4 regions of the Paraburkholderia sp. J7 genome follow, and region 3 is predicted to be linked to each of the others. Evidence: predicted binding sites of a transcription regulator. Region 3 holds the regulator's gene; each other region holds the start of a gene.
What was found. The regulator LexA, encoded in region 3, represses DNA repair genes until DNA is damaged. The targets are predictions, from matches to a motif close to ACTGTATNNNNATACAGT.
Positions count from the first base shown of each region.

Region 1: recA (recombinase RecA) is a predicted target of LexA. The motif match lies at 1,917-1,934, and genes of this name have one in related genera.
Region 2: U5A58_RS19960 (PA0069 family radical SAM protein) is a predicted target of LexA. The motif match lies at 2,644-2,661, and genes of this name have one in related genera.
Region 4: imuA (translesion DNA synthesis-associated protein ImuA) is a predicted target of LexA. The motif match lies at 1,976-1,993, and genes of this name have one in related genera.

Region 1 covers NZ_CAJMYZ010000013.1:157,025-161,234, forward strand. The annotation lists gene recX (recombination regulator RecX) at 1-608, opposite strand, end outside; gene recA (recombinase RecA) at 761-1,837, opposite strand; gene U5A58_RS21990 (response regulator transcription factor) at 2,074-2,838, shown strand; gene U5A58_RS21995 (sensor histidine kinase) at 2,851-4,210, shown strand, end outside.
Region 2 covers NZ_CAJMYZ010000011.1:282,438-286,647, forward strand. The annotation lists gene U5A58_RS19950 (PQQ-dependent sugar dehydrogenase) at 1-807, shown strand, start outside; gene U5A58_RS19955 (TM2 domain-containing protein) at 960-1,433, shown strand; gene U5A58_RS19960 (PA0069 family radical SAM protein) at 1,448-2,551, opposite strand; gene U5A58_RS19965 (Lrp/AsnC ligand binding domain-containing protein) at 2,708-3,196, opposite strand; gene U5A58_RS19970 (D-amino acid dehydrogenase) at 3,374-4,210, shown strand, end outside.
Region 3 covers NZ_CAJMYZ010000020.1:166,050-170,259, forward strand. The annotation lists gene U5A58_RS29145 (universal stress protein) at 1-324, shown strand, start outside; gene U5A58_RS29150 (DUF2939 domain-containing protein) at 406-1,077, opposite strand; gene U5A58_RS29155 (hypothetical protein) at 1,207-1,584, opposite strand; gene lexA (transcriptional repressor LexA) at 1,639-2,289, opposite strand; gene U5A58_RS29165 (sulfate ABC transporter substrate-binding protein) at 2,592-3,641, shown strand; gene cysT (sulfate ABC transporter permease subunit CysT) at 3,784-4,210, shown strand, end outside.
Region 4 covers NZ_CAJMYZ010000011.1:128,204-132,413, reverse strand. The annotation lists gene U5A58_RS19225 (NAD(P)/FAD-dependent oxidoreductase) at 155-1,777, shown strand; gene imuA (translesion DNA synthesis-associated protein ImuA) at 2,078-2,923, shown strand; gene U5A58_RS19215 (DNA polymerase Y family protein) at 2,832-4,210, shown strand, end outside.

The sequences.
Region 1 (4,210 bases), on a different contig from region 3:
AGTTGCGTGCTGACTTCTTCGATGAGCGCATCGCCCACGGCGTGGCGCTTGAGTTCGCTCACGATACGCCCTGCCCCCACGCGCGCCGCGCGCCGGTGCACGACGCTTTCGGCAAAGCGCGCGTCGGAGAGCCAGCCTTCGCGCTCGAGCGAATCGAGCAGCGCTTCGAGTGCGTCGGCGTCTTCGGTGTACGGCACGAGCTTGCGCGAAAGCTCGGCGCGGCTGTATTCGCGGCGCGAAAGATAGCCGAGCGCGCGGCCCTTGAGGGAGCGCTCGGGCCGCTGCTTTGCCGTGGATGCCTTTTCGCGCTCGCTCGCGCGTGCGGCACGGGTGGCCGAGCTGCGCTCGTATTGATCGGCTTGCGGTGCGCTGGGTTCGCGGGCGGTTTCGCCAGGCCCACGGCGCGAGCGCTTGAATGATGTTTCGAACGGCGGCGGCTCTGATGACGCGCTTTCCGCCGATTCATTGGTCCCGCCGAAGAAAGCCTCGAACGGCACTTCGAAGACCGCACCGCCATCGTCGCTGAGATCGGCGGGCGCGGAATATGCCGCGTCAGAATGCGCAAAGCCGCGATCGCCCGCCTGGGCGTCGCGGCTTGAACGGCTCATGCGTGCGTCGGCAGGCTTCACGGCGGGGCGCCGCTCGGCGCCCCGGTCAGCAGGCGAACCCGCACGCGAGTTAGCCTGATCGCCGGACGGCGAGGACGTAGGTGACCCGCCCTTGCGCATCAGCTTGCCTTATCTACGAGAGCCTGAAGAATTTACTCTTCGTCAGCGACTTCGACTTCGCCGGAATTGTCGACGCCGGCCGGCATCGTGCTCACGCCCAGCGATTCGCGGATGCGGTTTTCGATCTCACGAGCGATGTCCGAGTTCTCGCGCAGGAATTCGCGTGCGTTGTCCTTGCCCTGGCCAATGCGCTCGCCGTTATAGCTGTACCACGCACCCGCCTTGTCGACGATCTTGGCCTGCACGCCGAGGTCGACGATTTCGCCCTGACGCGAAATGCCTTCGCCGTACAGAATGTCGAACACGGCTTCGCGGAACGGCGGCGAGACCTTGTTCTTCACAACCTTCACGCGCGTTTCGCTGCCGATGACTTCGTCGTTCTTCTTGATCGAGCCAATGCGGCGAATGTCCAGACGCACCGACGAGTAGAACTTGAGTGCGTTGCCGCCCGTGGTGGTTTCCGGGTTGCCGAACATCACGCCGATCTTCATGCGGATCTGGTTAATGAAGATCACCATGCAGTTCGTCTTCTTGATCGTGCCGGTGAGCTTGCGCAGCGCCTGCGACATCAGACGCGCCTGCAGACCCGGCAGCGAGTCGCCCATTTCACCTTCGATTTCGGCCTTCGGCACGAGCGCCGCGACCGAGTCGATCACGATCATGTCGATCGAGCCCGAGCGCACCAGCGCGTCGGTGATTTCGAGCGCCTGCTCGCCCGTGTCCGGCTGCGAGATGAGCAGCTCAGGCACGTTCACGCCGAGCTTGGCGGCGTATTGCACGTCGAGCGCGTGTTCCGCGTCGATGAACGCCGCCGTGCCGCCGAGCTTCTGCATTTCGGCGATCACCTGCAGCGTGAGCGTGGTCTTGCCCGACGATTCCGGACCGTAGATCTCGACCACGCGGCCGCGCGGCAAACCGCCCACGCCAAGCGCGATGTCGAGGCCGAGCGAACCGGTGGAGACTACCTGGATGTCCTCGACCGCTTCGCCGTCGCCGAGTCGCATGATCGACCCCTTGCCGAACTGCTTTTCGATCTGCGCGAGCGCGGCGGCCAGCGCCTTGCTCTTTTCAGCAGTCAGCCCAGCCGAGCCTTTCTTGCTATCTTCCATGAATCGTCCTTTGCTATGATGAACGGCGTCTCGTGACCATGCGCACGCCTCATTCGGGCTAATGCACACGAACGCAGACACTGTATAAAAAAACAGTGGTTTTGGCAAGCCTTTCTGGCGATCCAGAACCGCGAATTTCGGGAGACCGCCGCGCGTCGCCTGGCCGCGCCTTCAAAGACGCGGCGCGGCGCCGGTGCTACGAGGTCAAAGGGCCTCGAAGGCGACGTTGGCGCAACATGCGAATCCTCATTGCCGAAGACGACAGCATACTCGCGGACGGGCTCGTGAGATCACTCCGCCAATCGGGCTATGCCGTTGATCACGTGCGTAGCGGCGTGGATGCCGATACTGCCTTGTCGATGCAGTCGTTCGACCTCTTGATCCTCGATCTGGGCCTGCCGAAAATGCCGGGCCTCGAAGTGCTGCGCCGTTTGCGCGCGCGCAATTCCAACCTGCCCGTGCTGATCCTCACCGCCGCCGACAGCGTGGACGAGCGCGTGAAAGGCCTCGACCTCGGCGCCGACGACTACATGGCCAAGCCCTTCGCGCTCAACGAACTCGAAGCGCGCGTGCGTGCACTCACGCGCCGCGGCGCGGGCGGCGGCCCGACCGTGGTGCGGCATGGCGCGCTCTCGTACGACCAGGTGGGGCGCATCGCGCGCATCAACGACCAGGTGCTCGATCTTTCGGCACGCGAACTGGGCGTGCTCGAAGTGCTGCTGCAGCGGCTCGGGCGGCTCGTGTCGAAGGAGCAACTCGTCGATCACCTGTGCGAATGGGGCGAGGAAGTCAGCAACAACGCCATCGAGGTCTATGTGCACCGGCTGCGCAAGAAGCTGGAAACCGGCGGCGTGCGCATCGTGACGGTGCGCGGACTGGGCTACTGCCTCGAAAAGGAGGCGAAGGAAACGCACGCCGGCGCCAGCCAGCCAGGCGCCCGCGCCGAGACCGGCGCACCCGACGCCACGCCGGCGATGCCCGCCAGCCACTATTTCAAATAGGCGGAGTCGAAGATGGCCGGGCGTCCTCCCATCGCGCGCGCCGTGCCGCCCAAGGGCGCCGCGAGCACAGCCGGCGAAAACACGTCGGGCGCGTCCGCATTCACGGCCGACGCCCTCGACGACGACGCGCGCGACGCCCGCTACGCCAACCCGTTCGCCCCGCCCGACGAAGCCGAAGCCGCCGCCGAGGCACGCCCGCGGTCGCTTTTCGGCGAGATTCTCGACTGGATGCTCGCGCCCTTGCTGCTGCTCTGGCCGATGAGCATCGCGGTCACGTATCTCGTGGCGAAGTCGATCGCCAACGGCCCCTTCGACCGCGCGCTCGAAACCGACGCCTATGTGCTCGCGCGCCAGATCCAGCCCGTCAACGGCGTGGCCGAACTCACACTGCCCGCCTCCACGCGCGACTTCCTGCGCGCCGACAACGTAGACAGCGTGTTCTACCAGGTGCTCGGCAGCCGCGGCGAGCTGATTGGCGGCGATCGCGACATGCCGCTGCCGCACGACGACGACCGCCCGCCGCCCGGCCTCGTCGAGTTCCGCGACGACACGCTGCGTGGCATCGATATCCGCGTCGCCTATACGACGGTGGAGCCGACGCACCTGAGCGCCGGCGACCGGCCAGGTCAACCGGTGCTCGTGCAGGTCGCGGAAACGCTCGACAAGCGCCGCCAACTGGCCAACGACATCATCAAAGGCGTGATCCTGCCGCAGTTCGTGATCCTGCCGCTCGCGATCCTGCTCGTGTGGTTCGGTCTCTCGCGCGGCCTCGCGCCGTTGCACGCGCTGCAGTCGAACATCCGCATGCGCCGCCCCGACGATCTTTCGCCGCTCGAAGCGCGCCGCGCGCCGCCTGAAATCGAGCCGCTCGTCACCTCGTTCAACGACCTGCTCACGCGGCTCGAACAGAACATGGAGCTGCAAAAGCGCTTTATCGCCGACGCCGCCCATCAGATGAAGACGCCGCTCGCGGGCCTGCGCACCCAGGCCGAACTCGCGCTGCGCCAGGACGCGCCTGCCGAAGTGCACCGCTCGCTCGAGCAGATCGCGACAAGCTCCGAGCACGCCGCGCGGCTCGTCACGCAGCTGCTCGCGCTCGCGCGCGCGGAAAACCGCATGTCCGGGCAGATCTTCACGCCTGTCGACGTGGCGGACGTGGCGCGCCACGCCGTGCGCGACTGGGTGCAGCCGGCGCTCGCCAAACAGATGGACCTCGGCTACGAAGGCCCCGAAACGGCGTATGGGAGCGAGCAGGACGAGGACAGTTCGGCGGCGCGCGTCGAAGTGGACGGCAACCCGGTGATGCTGCGCGAGATGCTCTCGAACCTCATCGACAACGCGATCCGCTATACGCCTGCGGGCGGGCGTATCA
Region 2 (4,210 bases), on a different contig from region 3:
GCGGTTTCGTCGATTGTGCGGCTGGACGACATCGACCGTCATCTCGACGATCCGCCCAAGGCCGTAGTCGTCACGGATTCACTGCCCACCGAGCGCCACCACGGCTGGAAGTTCATCGCCTTCGGCCCCGACGGCAAGCTGTACGTGCCGCAAGGCGCGCCGTGCAACGTCTGCCTGCCGGCAAGCGACCCGCAGCGCGTGCATTTCGCGATGATCGGCCGCATGGACCCCGACGGCTCGCACTACGAGACCATTGCGCGCGGCGTGCGCAACACGGTCGGCTTCGCGTGGCATCCGCAGACGCACGAACTCTGGTTCACCGACAACGGCCGCGACATGCTCGGCGACGACATCCCCGACGACAAGCTCAACCGCCTCGCGCACACCGGCGAGGACTTCGGCTTTCCGTATTGCCACGGCGGCAACGTCGCCGACCCCGAGTTCGGCGCGGGCCATCCTTGCAGCGGCTTCACGCCCCCGGTCGCGAAACTCGGCGCGCATGTGGCGTCGCTCGGCATGCGCTTCTACACCGCCTCGATGTTCCCGGCCGATTACAAGAACAGCCTGTTCATCGCCGAGCACGGTTCGTGGAACCGCAGCAAGAAGGTCGGTTACCGCGTGGTGCGCGTGAGCGCCAACCCCGACGGCACGAACGCACGTCAGGATGTGTTCGCGCAGGGCTGGCTCAACGCCGACGAGACCCAATGGGGCCGCCCCGCCGACGTGCTGCCGCTGCCCGACGGCTCGCTCCTGATCAGCGACGACTACGCGGGCGCGATCTATCGCGTGACGTACACCAAACCGTGACGCGCGCGCCACGCTAACGCTGATGGCATGGTGCCGGGCATAAGCGTGCGCTTGTGCTGCAAGCGAGGCGCGCGGCATACAATGCCCGGCGGCCCGTGTGCGATGACGTGATGCGCCCATGACGGCCAAACGTTCACGTTATGCCCGAGCCCATGCCCAACGAAAACAACCCCGCACGCTTTCGCTCCAAGACCCTCACCGCCGCCCTCGCGTTCCTGTTTGGCAGCCTCGGCGCACATCGCTTCTATCTGTATGGTTCGCGCGACGTGTGGGGCTGGGCGCATCTGTTCGGCACGCTAATCGGCATTCCGGGCGTGATGCTGCTCGTCGCAACCGAACGCGCCTCGATTCCCGGCTGGGGCCTCGCCGTGATCGGCGCAGTTTCCGTCATTTCGGCGTTTCTGGCGGCAATCGTGTATGGGCTGCGCCCCGACGCCAAATGGGACGCGCAGTTCAACGCCGCGTTCGTGGAGCAAGGCCGCACAAGCCGCTCGGGCTGGACGGTCATCTTCGTCGTGATTTTTTCGCTGCTGATTGGCGCATTCCTGCTGATGACGGGACTCGCGCTCTCTTTCCAGACCTATTTCGAGTCGCAGGTCGAGGCCGCAAAGGCCATCTCGCAATAACGCCGCGAGCCCACTCAGAACAAGTCGAGTTGAGGCTTCTCACGCACGGTCTTCGACTGCACGAACGCCGACATATCGAGAATGCCGTGACGCCGCTCATTGAGCCCGAGGCGCCGCACGGCATTGTGAAAGCGCTGCTTGAGCAGGTCGGCCCAAAGCCCCGTGCCCTTCATGCGCTGCGAGAACGCCGACTCGTAGTCCTTGCCGCCGCGCATGTCGCGCACACGGCTCATCACGCGCTCGGCGCGCTGGGGGAAATGCGCCGCCAGCCAATCCTGGAAGAGCGGCGCGACCTCCCATGGCAAACGCAGCACGATATAGCTCGCGCTCGTTGCGCCGGCCTCGGCGCAGGCTTCGAGCACACGTTCCATGTCGGGCTCGGTCACGAACGGAATGACAGGCGCGATGCTCACGCCCACCGGCACACCGGCTTCGGCTAGCGTGCGAATGGTGCGCAGGCGACGCGCAGGGGTCGCCGCACGCGGTTCGAGCGAGCGGGCGATATCGGCGTCGAGCGTGGTGATCGTGATCGCCGCCATGAACTGCTTGCGCGCGGCCATCGGCGCGAGCAGATCGAGATCGCGCTCGATCAGCGAGGACTTCGTGATGGCCGCGAACGGATGCTGACGCTCGGCCAGTACCTCGACCACGCGCCGCGTGATGCGCATGTCGCGCTCCACCGGCTGCCAGGCGTCGGTGTTCACGCCGAGCGCAATGGGCTCGGGCTCGTACGAAGGCTTCGCGATCTCCCGCGCGAGCAGTTCTGCGGCGTTCACCTTCGCATAGATACGGCTTTCGAAATCGAGCCCCGGCGAAAGACCGAGATAGCTATGCGTGGGCCGCGCGAAGCAATAGATGCAACCGTGCTCGCAACCACGATAAGGATTGAGCGAGACGTTGAACGGAATGTCCGGCGACTGGTTGCGCGTGAGGATACTTTTCGCACGCTCTTCGAAGACTTCGGTGCGCAGCTTCGGCTCACTGTTGTGGTCGGCCTGGTCCCCTCGGCCCTCTTCGCCTTCGCCCGCCTGCTGCCAACCATCGTCGAACGCTTCGCGTTGGTCCACTTCATAGCGCCCTTGCAGGTTCGTAACCGCACCGCGCCCCTTGCGTGCCATGGGCGGCGCAACGGGATACCAGGTATCGGGATCGGGGTGGCGGGAATCGGTCACGGCTAAAGTGAACAAGACATGAAAAAACGCGGCTCAGTACTGTACAAATATACAGTACTGAGCCGCGTTGTCGAGTCCTAAAAACAGGGCGCTGACAGCCGCTCACTCCCCCACGGCGATAGTCAGCGTCTCCTTGATCTCTTCCATCACCACGTAGCTTTTCGACTGCACCGCGCCGGGCAGTTGCAAGAGGATGTCACCCAGCAGCTTGCGATAGTCGGCCATCTCGCCGATGCGCGCCTTGATCAGATAGTCGAAGTCGCCCGAGACGAGATGGCACTCCAGCACTTCGGGAATCTTCTGCACTTCGCGGCGGAACTGGTCGAACATATTGCCGCTCTTGTGGTCGAGCGTGATCTCCACGAACACGAGCAGCGCCGCGCCCAGCACCGCGGGATTCACGCGCGCGAAATAGCCCGTGATGACCCCGTCGCGCTCCATGCGCTTCACCCGCTCGATGCACGGCGTCACCGAAAGCCCGACCTGCTCCGCGAGGTCCTTCATGGCCATGCGGCCGTCTTCCTGGAGCAGTTTCAGGATGCGGTGATCGAGCCGGTCGAGCGCGCGGACCGGTTGGCGCTGCGTTCTCATGATTTCTTCCCGAAAATCTGAAAAATACGATAACAAAACCTAGGCATACAACAATAGCATAGCTACAAATACTGGCTACACCCGAATTTTCATGCCTTCCACCCTATCGGTGCCATAACGCCGCTTCCGGGGTCCCGGCAACACGGCGTAGCCCCAACGAATCTATACGGAGCAGCTATGCGAGTCGTCGTGTTGGGCAGTGGTGTGGTCGGTGTGGCCAGCGCCTGGTATCTCGCCCGCGCGGGCCACGAAGTCACGGTGATCGACCGCGAAGCCGGTCCCGCGCTCGAGACCAGTTTTGCGAACGCCGGCCAGATCTCGCCGGGTTACGCTGCGCCGTGGGCCGCGCCTGGCGTGCCGCTCAAGGCGATCAAGTGGATGTTCGAGAAGCACGCGCCACTCGCCATTCGTCTGGACGGCACCAAATTCCAGCTGCAGTGGATGTGGCAGATGCTGCAGAACTGCACGGCCGAACGCTACGCGCTCAACAAAGGCCGCATGGTGCGCCTCGCCGAATACAGCCGCGACTGCCTGCAGGCGCTGCGCGCCGACACGGGCATTCAATATGAAGGCCGCACGGGCGGCACGCTCCAGGTGTTCCGTACGCAGCAGCAGTTCGAAGGCGCGGCGAAGGACATCGCCGTGCTGAAGGACGCGAACGTTCCGTATGAACTGCTCACCGCCGACGAACTGGGCCGCGCCGAACCCGCGCTCGCCGCGGTGTCGGGCAAGCTCACGGGTGGCCTGCGTCTGCCCGGCGACGAAACCGGCGACTGCCAGATGTTCACCACGCGCCTTGCCGCGATGGCCGAACAACTGGGCGTGAAATTCCGCTACAACACGCCGATCGACAACCTCGTCCTGCAGGGCGACCGCATTGCGGGCGTGCAATGCGGCAGCGAACTGGTGCGCGCGGATTCGTTCGTGGTCGCGCTCGGCTCCTTCTCGACGAAGATGCTCGCGGACATCGTGAAGATCCCGGTCTATCCGCTCAAGGGCTATTCGATCACGGCG
Region 3 (4,210 bases):
AGCGCGGGCCTGCTGACCGATGTGGCCTGCGGCCGCTTCGAGGAAACGGCGCGCGAAATCCTTCAGGAAGGCGTGGACTGGCTAACCGAGCGTGGCGTGCGCGCCCAGGGGCACTTCGCGTTCGGGCATCCGATCGACGAAATCGCAAATCTGGCCAACGAACTGAATGCCGACCTCGTGGTGGTGGGTCACCGCTGCCGCACGGGGCTTTCGCGCTGGTGGATGGGCGCGGGCAATACGCCGCTGCTCGACCGCGTGTCGTGCAGCATTCTCGTGGCGTGTTCGTCGGCGGCTGAGGAAAAACAGCAGCAAGCCGCCGCTTAGTTGATCGAGCGGGATCAAGCGGGAACAAGCGGGCCGGTTCGCACAGAACCGGCCTGTTTCCGCTTTCGCTTCCAATCTGTCTCAGTTCGAGACGTTTCCTTCGTCTAGCTCGACCGCTGCGAGCTTCCACGAGAAGAGCCCGTGACGCTGCAGGATGGCGGCATAGTGCTCGCCCGTATTGCCGCGCTCCCACGTGAGCGCGAATTCATTGAGGCCGCGATAGCCGGCCGTGGTGACCGGCCGAGCCTCGGGCGCGGGATTGCCCGACGCCGCTGGGGGCGATGACGGCGCCGATTCTGCCGATTGCGCGGATTCTGCCGATTGCTCGCCGGACTCCGCCGGCGGCGGCGCGTGCGGCCGGTCGCCAGGCTTGCCCGTCGGCGGCATGCCGCTCAGCAGGGCGGCCACGCCTTCCGGCGTTGCGTAGGCATCCACGAGCGGACTGATCAGTGCCGCACCAATCACGGCGCCAAGGATGAGCAGCGGATTGCTGCTGTGTTGCCCTTCGACGCGCCGATGCAGCATCTCGCCAACCTGCTGCTTGAGGCTCAGGCGCAGCGCCGGGTAGTCGACGTACTCGTTGAGCGTGGCGGCGTCGCGAGCGTCGGCGGCGGCTTTCATGTGTTTCACCGCGATATAGGGCGACGCATACGCGTAGCCAAGCGCGCCAACAACCATGGCGAGCGCAACGGCGATCGCTACGGGCTTCTTCCAGCCTTGGGATTTACGTGGGGTTGAGGGAGATTCCGTCATCGGCATAGGGCTAATCGTTCAAACAGGGTGTTGACCGCAAACCCGGTCAAACGATCCCGACCGTAACCTCTTCTCACATTTGAGCCGCGTATTGGCGAATTCGCGGCGTAATTCGCGCTCGATTCGACCTTACTTCGCCAGCGCTGCAGGCAGGTCGCTGTGCTGCTCCGCGATGCAGCGGTCGATCGCACGGCAGACCGCGTCAACCGTGCCGACGAGAATGAGCCGCGACTGACCTTGATAGACCCGCACCGGCGCGCGGCGCATGGGCTGCTCGGTGTTGAGCGTGCTGTTGAGCGACACGCGCGCAAACGCCGGCTGGGCCGAGGGCAGCGCCGGCAGGTCGGCCGTGCTGGCGGCCACCATCTCTGGCGAGTCTTCGAAGAGCGAGCCGCTCAGTGCGGCGGCCGAGTCGCGCACCTCGCGCACCGCGCAAGAGGCGATTCCACGGAGGTGGCGAAGACGGCCGAATTGACGGAAGGGCAGCAAGCGGGCAAGGCGTTCCATGACTCTCTCCAGGTAGTGCGTAAACTCAGCGCACAACGCGCGCAGACGGATTGCTTAGAATTCTGTGGGGCGGATCAGGCCAACCGCGATGCCTTCCAGCGCGAATTCCGCGCTGCCAGCCTCGACAAAAATATTGTCGTAATCGGGGTTCTCGGCGATCAGTTCGAGCCCGTTCGAACGGCGCTTCAGCCGCTTCACGGTGACGTCGTCGCCAAGGCGCGCCACGATGATCTGCCCGTCTTTCGCTTCGGCCTTCTTCTGCACGGCGAGCAGGTCGCCGTCGAGAATGCCGGCGTCGCGCATGGAAAGGCCGCGCACTTTCAGCAGATAGTCAGGGCGGCTCGAGAACAGTGCCGGGTCGCACATGTAGTTCTGCGAGATGTGTTCCTGCGCGAGGATAGGGCTACCCGCTGCGACGCGGCCAACGAGCGGCAGTGAGAGCTGCATGATGCTCGGGTGCGGGAGCGTGAACTGGTGCGGCAGGTCGTCGGGCCCCGGCATGAGGCGGATGCCGCGCGAGGCGCCCGCAGCCAGTTCGATCACGCCCTTGCGCGCCAGCGCGCGCAGATGCTCCTCCGCGGAGTTGGCCGAGCTGAAGCCGAGTTCGGCCGCGATCTCGGCGCGCGTGGGCGGGAAGCCCGTGCGTTCGATCGCCCGGCGAACCAGATCGAAAACCTGCTGCTGTCGTGCGGTGAGTTTGGTCATGGCGCCACTGTATGTTTGAACAGGTAACTGTATTTTTATACAGTACTCGCCACTTTTCAAGTGTTACTTGAAGTTCGTCAACTGAGCGTTGCTATCAGGCCGTTTTCCCGCGTTTGTGCGGACGAAACCGCGCTCCAGCAGCGACTTCCTCTGTCCTTACCACTTTTGCGTATTAAAAAATGAGAAAACATCATTTTTAATAATGTAAGCGGATCGCTAGACTGGCCTCCATCGTTAGCTGCAATTCGCAGATGCGCACGGATGAGCGCGAACGAGCACACACGAAAACGGAGAACAGATAGATGGGCACGACACATACGGGGCGCGCAGGCTGGCTGAAATCACTGGCGGCAAAACTGGTTATCGGCGTTGCGCCGCTCGTCGCAGTTGCGGCGATGGCGCCCGTGGCCGCTCACGCGGACACGTCGCTGCTCAACGTCTCCTACGATCCGACGCGCGAGCTGTACCAGGACATTAACGAGGCCTTCATCAAGCAGTGGAAGGCGAAGACGGGCGAAACGCTCACCATCAAGCAGTCGCACGGCGGCTCGGGTGCGCAGGCGCGCTCGGTGCTCGACGGCCTGCAGGCCGACGTCGTGACGCTGGCGCTCGCATGGGACATCGACGCGCTCGCCAACAAGGGCATCGTTGCGAAGGACTGGCAAAAGCGTCTGCCCGACAACGCCTCGCCGTACACGTCGACGATCGTGTTTCTCGTGCGCAAGGGCAACCCCAAGCACATCAAGGACTGGGACGATCTGACGAAGCCGGGCGTGTCGATCGTCACGCCGAATCCGAAGACCTCGGGCGGCGCGCGCTGGAACTATCTCGCGGCGTGGGCCTATGCGCTGCACCAGCCGGGCGGCAACGAGCAGAAGGCCAAGGACTTCGTCTCGAAGCTCTACAAGAACGCGGGCGTGCTCGACTCGGGCGCGCGAGGCGCGACGACGAGCTTCGTGCAGCGCGGTATCGGCGATGTGCTGATCGCATGGGAGAACGAAGCATTCCTTTCGCTCAAGGAATTCGGCCCGGACAAGTTCGAGATCGTGGTTCCCTCGGTGAGCATTCTGGCTGAGCCGCCGGTTGCGGTGGTGGACAAGGTCGTCGAAAAGAAGGGCACGCGTAAGGAGGCCGAGGCCTACCTGCAGTTCCTCTATAGCGAAGAGGGCCAGGAGATCGCCGCGAAGAACTTCTACCGTCCGCGTTCGGACAAGGTCCCGGCGGCGCTCACGGCGAAGTTTCCGAAGCTCAAGCTCTACACGGTCGACGACACGTTCGGCGGCTGGACCAACGCGCAGAAGACGCATTTCGCAGATGGCGGCGTGTTCGATTCGATCTACCAGCCGCAGTAAGTCACGCAACACCGCTGTACCGCAGTACCGGTTGGCAGTCGATCACGACGCGACCGCATAACAAAGAAGCGCGCCCACGGGCGCGCTTTTCGGCGCCGCCGGCGAACCCGGCAAGCGCGCAACCCATGTCTGGACGATGAGCATGACAACGTTTCGATTGCGCAAGCCCAGTGCGCTGCCGGGCTTCGGCGTGACGCTCGGCATCACGGTGGCTTACCTGAGCCTCGTGGTGCTCATTCCGCTTGCCGCCACCTTCCTCAAGACGGCGACGCTCGACTGGAGCCAGTTCGTGCGCGCCGTGTGGTCGCCGCGTGTGATCGCTTCGTACCGGCTCACGTTCACGGCTGCGCTCGGCGGGGCGCTCATCAACGCGGTGTTCGGCTTCCTGCTCGCGTGGGTGCTCGTGCGCTATCCATTCCCGTTCAAACGCGTGATCGATGCGCTCGTCGATCTGCCGTTCGCGCTGCCGACTTCCGTCGCGGGCATTTCGCTCGCCGCCGTGTACGCGGGCAATGGCTGGATTGGCCAGTTCCTGGAACCGCTCGGTCTGAAGATCGCGTTCACGCCGC
Region 4 (4,210 bases), on a different contig from region 3:
AGGGGTTACACGCCATTGGCCTGTAGCCCCTTTTCTTTTTCCTCACATCGCTTGGCTTGCGTTTCGTCGTACGGCCGCGTTCCATTTGAAAAGCCGCCGAGCTTATAAAATACGGATCGGCCACACTTCCCGTGGCGATCGCACCCTGGCAGCCATGTTACGTTTATCCGAAGTCAAACTCCCCCTCGACCACGCCGAAAGCGATCTTGAAGCCGCGATTCGGGGACGCCTCGCGGAACTTGGCGTAGCGGCAGACGCGCTCGTCCGCTACACCGTCTTCCGCCGTGCGCACGATGCACGCAAGCGCTCGGATATCAAGCTGACCTATATCGTCGACATCGAAGTCAAGGACGAGGCGAAGGTGCTCAAGCGGATCGCCGGCAAGCCGCATTGCGGGGCGACGCCGGACATGACCTACCGCTTTGTCGCGAAGGCGCCGGAGCACTCGACGCGCCCCCGCCCGGTGGTGATCGGCATGGGGCCGTGCGGGCTGTTCGCAGGACTGATCCTCGCGCAGATGGGTTTTCGTCCCATCATCCTCGAGCGCGGCAAAGCCGTGCGCGAGCGCACCAAGGACACTTTCGGCCTGTGGCGCAAGTCCGTGCTCAACCCTGAATCGAACGTGCAGTTCGGCGAAGGCGGGGCGGGGACGTTTTCCGACGGCAAGCTCTACAGCCAGATCAAGGATCCGAACCACTACGGCCGCAAGGTGCTCGAGGAGTTCGTCAAGGCCGGCGCGCCGGAAGACATCCTGTATCTGAGCCGGCCGCACATCGGCACGTTCCGGCTCGTGAGCATGGTGGAAAAGATGCGCGCCACCATCCACGAACTGGGCGGCGAAGTGCGCTTCGAAACGCGCGTCGAAGACATCGAGATCGAGCAGGGCAAGGTGCGCGCGCTCAAGCTCTCGAACGGCGAGACGCTGCCGTGCGACCACGTCGTGCTGGCGGTTGGCCACAGCGCGCGCGACACGTTCCAGATGCTGCACGATCGCGGCGTGTTCATGGAAGCGAAGCCGTTTTCGCTGGGTTTTCGCATCGAGCACCCGCAGGGGGTGATCGATCGCAGCCGTTTCGGCAAGTTTGCGGGCCACAAGGAGCTTGGCGCGGCCGACTACAAGGTGGTGCATCACGCGAACAATGGCCGCTCGGTCTATAGCTTCTGCATGTGCCCCGGCGGCACGGTGGTCGCGGCGACCTCCGAACCCGGCCGCGTGGTCACCAACGGCATGAGCCAGTATTCGCGGGCCGAGCGCAACGCGAATGCGGGCATCGTCGTCGGCATCACGCCGGAGGATTATCCAGGCGGCCCGCTTGCGGGCATCGCGTTCCAGCGCAAGTGGGAAGAGCGGGCGTTCGAGCTCGGCGGCGGCAATTACCAGGCGCCGGGGCAACTCGTGGGCGACTTTATCGCCGGGCGGCCGTCGACGTCGCTGGGCTCCGTGGTGCCGTCCTACAAGCCGGGCGTGCATCCGACCGATCTCAGCACCGCGCTGCCCGACTATGTGATCGAGGCCATCCGTGAAGCCCTTCCGCAGATCGATAAGAAGCTCGCAGGCTTCGCGATGCACGATGCGGTGCTCACGGGCGTCGAGACGCGCACATCGTCGCCGCTGCGGATTCGTCGCAAGGACGATTACCAGAGCGTGAACGTCGCAGGTCTGTATCCGGCCGGCGAAGGCGCCGGGTATGCCGGCGGCATCTACTCGGCGGCCATCGACGGCATCGAGGTGGCGCAAGCCGTGGCGCTCAGTCTGACATCGGCGCACGCCTCCTGATAGCGGAAAACGACGGGCGGGATGCGTCGGCGCGTCTCGCAGTTCGTCTTCCAGTTCGTCCCTCAGTGTTCCCCCTCAGCGCGCCCTTCAGCGTGCGCGCTACTCGCCTGTCTTAAGCGGCGTTTGCCCCGGACGTAAGCCCCAGCGTCCGGGAGTAATCAATCCCCCATTTCCCGCCTTCCTCCAATCCCATAAAATACTGTATAAATATACAGGTGGAGGCGAACCGACCTCCTGCTTGCCGATGCCCCATTTCCTGCCGGGCAGGGCGGAGCGTTCCCATCAATCAGGCTACGAACCATGGCAGCAGCCGTCCAGACCACTGCGCAACTCGCCGCGCACTTGCCCCCCCGGCTGCAAAGCCGCGTGTGGCAAGGCGATCAGCTCGCGCACGCCAGCGAGCGCTCGGTGCCGAGCGGCCACGCCACGCTCGACGCCCAGCTTCCCGGCGCCGGCTGGCCCGCAGGCAGCCTGACCGAACTGCTCGTCGAGCAGGGCGGCGTGGGTGAGATGCGGCTCGTCGCTCCAGCGCTGCGCGCGCTCACCGCGCAGGCGGGCCGGCACGTGCTGCTCGTCGCGCCGCCATGGCGTCCGTACGCCTGCGCGCTCAAGGCGTGGGGGCTCGCGCTCGAGCGCGTGATCTGGGTGCGTGCGGCCGAAGACGAGGCCGCCTGGGTGGCCGAGCAGGCGCTCAAGCAGGAAGGCATGGGCGCCGTGCTGCTCTGGCAGACGAAAGCGCGCCCCGACGCCGTGCGCCGTTTGCAGGTCGCCGCCCAGGATTCGCAGGCGCTCGCCTTTCTCGTGCGGCCGCTCGCCGCGCGCAACCAGTCGTCGCCGGCGCCGCTGCGCATGACCTGCTCGCCGGTGCCGCCGCCCGAGGAAGCGAACCTGAACCGGCGGCAATGGATGCAGCTTGCCGCGCTCTGCGTCGATATCTTCAAGCGCCGCGGGCCGCCGCCCGCCCAGCCACTCGTCATTACATTGCCGCTGCAGGACGCGGTGCTGCCCCAGCCGGACGCAGCCTCCGTCGTCATGCCGTGGCCCGGGGCCAATCATGCTGTGGATCGCCGTCACCTTGCCGTTGTTGCCGCTGGAGGCCGTCAGACCTCTGATGCCGCCGGCGCCATCAACAGCGCGCCTGCCTGAAAGCGCCGATGCCGATGCCGTCAGCGCGCCGCGCTGCTACGCGCTCGCCGACCACGCGCGCATCCTGATCGCCGATCTCGACGCGCTGCGCCTGGGCGTCGAGCCCGGCAACACGCGCTCGCATGCGCTGGCGCTTGCGCCGGGGCTCGTGCTGCTCGAAGCCGATCCGGCGCGCGAGACCCGTGCGTTCGAGGCGCTCGCGCTCGCGTTGCTCGCCTATACGCCCAAGGTGTCGTTCGCGCAGTCGCACACGCTGTTGCTCGAAGTCGGCTCGGGCTTGCGTCTTTTCGGCGGCGTGCGCGCGCTGCTCGGGAAGGTTGCGGCGACGGTGGCCAGCTGCGGACACACCGCGCGCATCGCCTGCGCGCCCACGGCGTGGGGCGCGTGGACGCTCGCCCAGGCGCGCATCACGCGTTCGTCGCGCCGCTGGCACGTGCTCAAGGAAACGACGCTCGCGCGCGTGCTCGATTCGCTGCCGGTCACGCTCGCGCCGTTCGCCGCGCAGCACGACCACGCGCTCACGCAGATCGGCTGCGCGACGCTCGGCGATCTGCGGCGGCTGCCGCGCGAGGGCATCGTGCGGCGTTTCGGCGACGGCGTGCTCGGCTGGCTCGCGCAGGCGCGCGGCGAAGCGCCCGATCCGCGTGTCTGGTTCGCCGCGCCGCCGTCGTTTCACGCGGCGCTCGAATTGCAGGCGCGCGTGGAGAGCGCCGAGGCGCTGCTCTTTGCCGCGCGCCGGCTCGTGATGCAGCTGGCCGGCTGGCTTGCCGCGCAGCACGCGGCGTTGAGCGGCTTCGAATTGCGTCTGGAGCACGAACTGGCTTCGCGGCATGCGCCGCGCACCTCGACGCTCGCGATCGCGTGGGCGTCGCCTTCGCGCGACGCCGAGCATCTGCTGTGGCTGCTGCGCGAGCGCCTGAATCAGACCGAGCTTGCCGCGCCCGTCATTGGCCTTGCGCTCGTCGCCTCGCAGGTGAGCGAATACGCGGCGCCCACCGACACGCTCTTTCCGATGGCCGAGGCCGCCGAGGCGTCGCTCGGGCAGCTCTTCGAGCGCATCGGCGCGCGGCTTGGCGAGCAGAACGTGCTGCAGCTTTTCGTCGAGGACGATCATCGGCCCGAGCTGGCGATGTCGGCGCGGCCCTACCGCGAGAGCGGCGCGAAGCGTGCGCGCAAGCCGCGCAAGGCAAGCAAGCCGCAGCAGGAAGCGGACGCGAGCGCGCCCGTGCAAAGCGCCTTCGACCTGCCCGAGGTGCCGCTGCCGGCCCAGCCGCGTCCGGCGTGGCT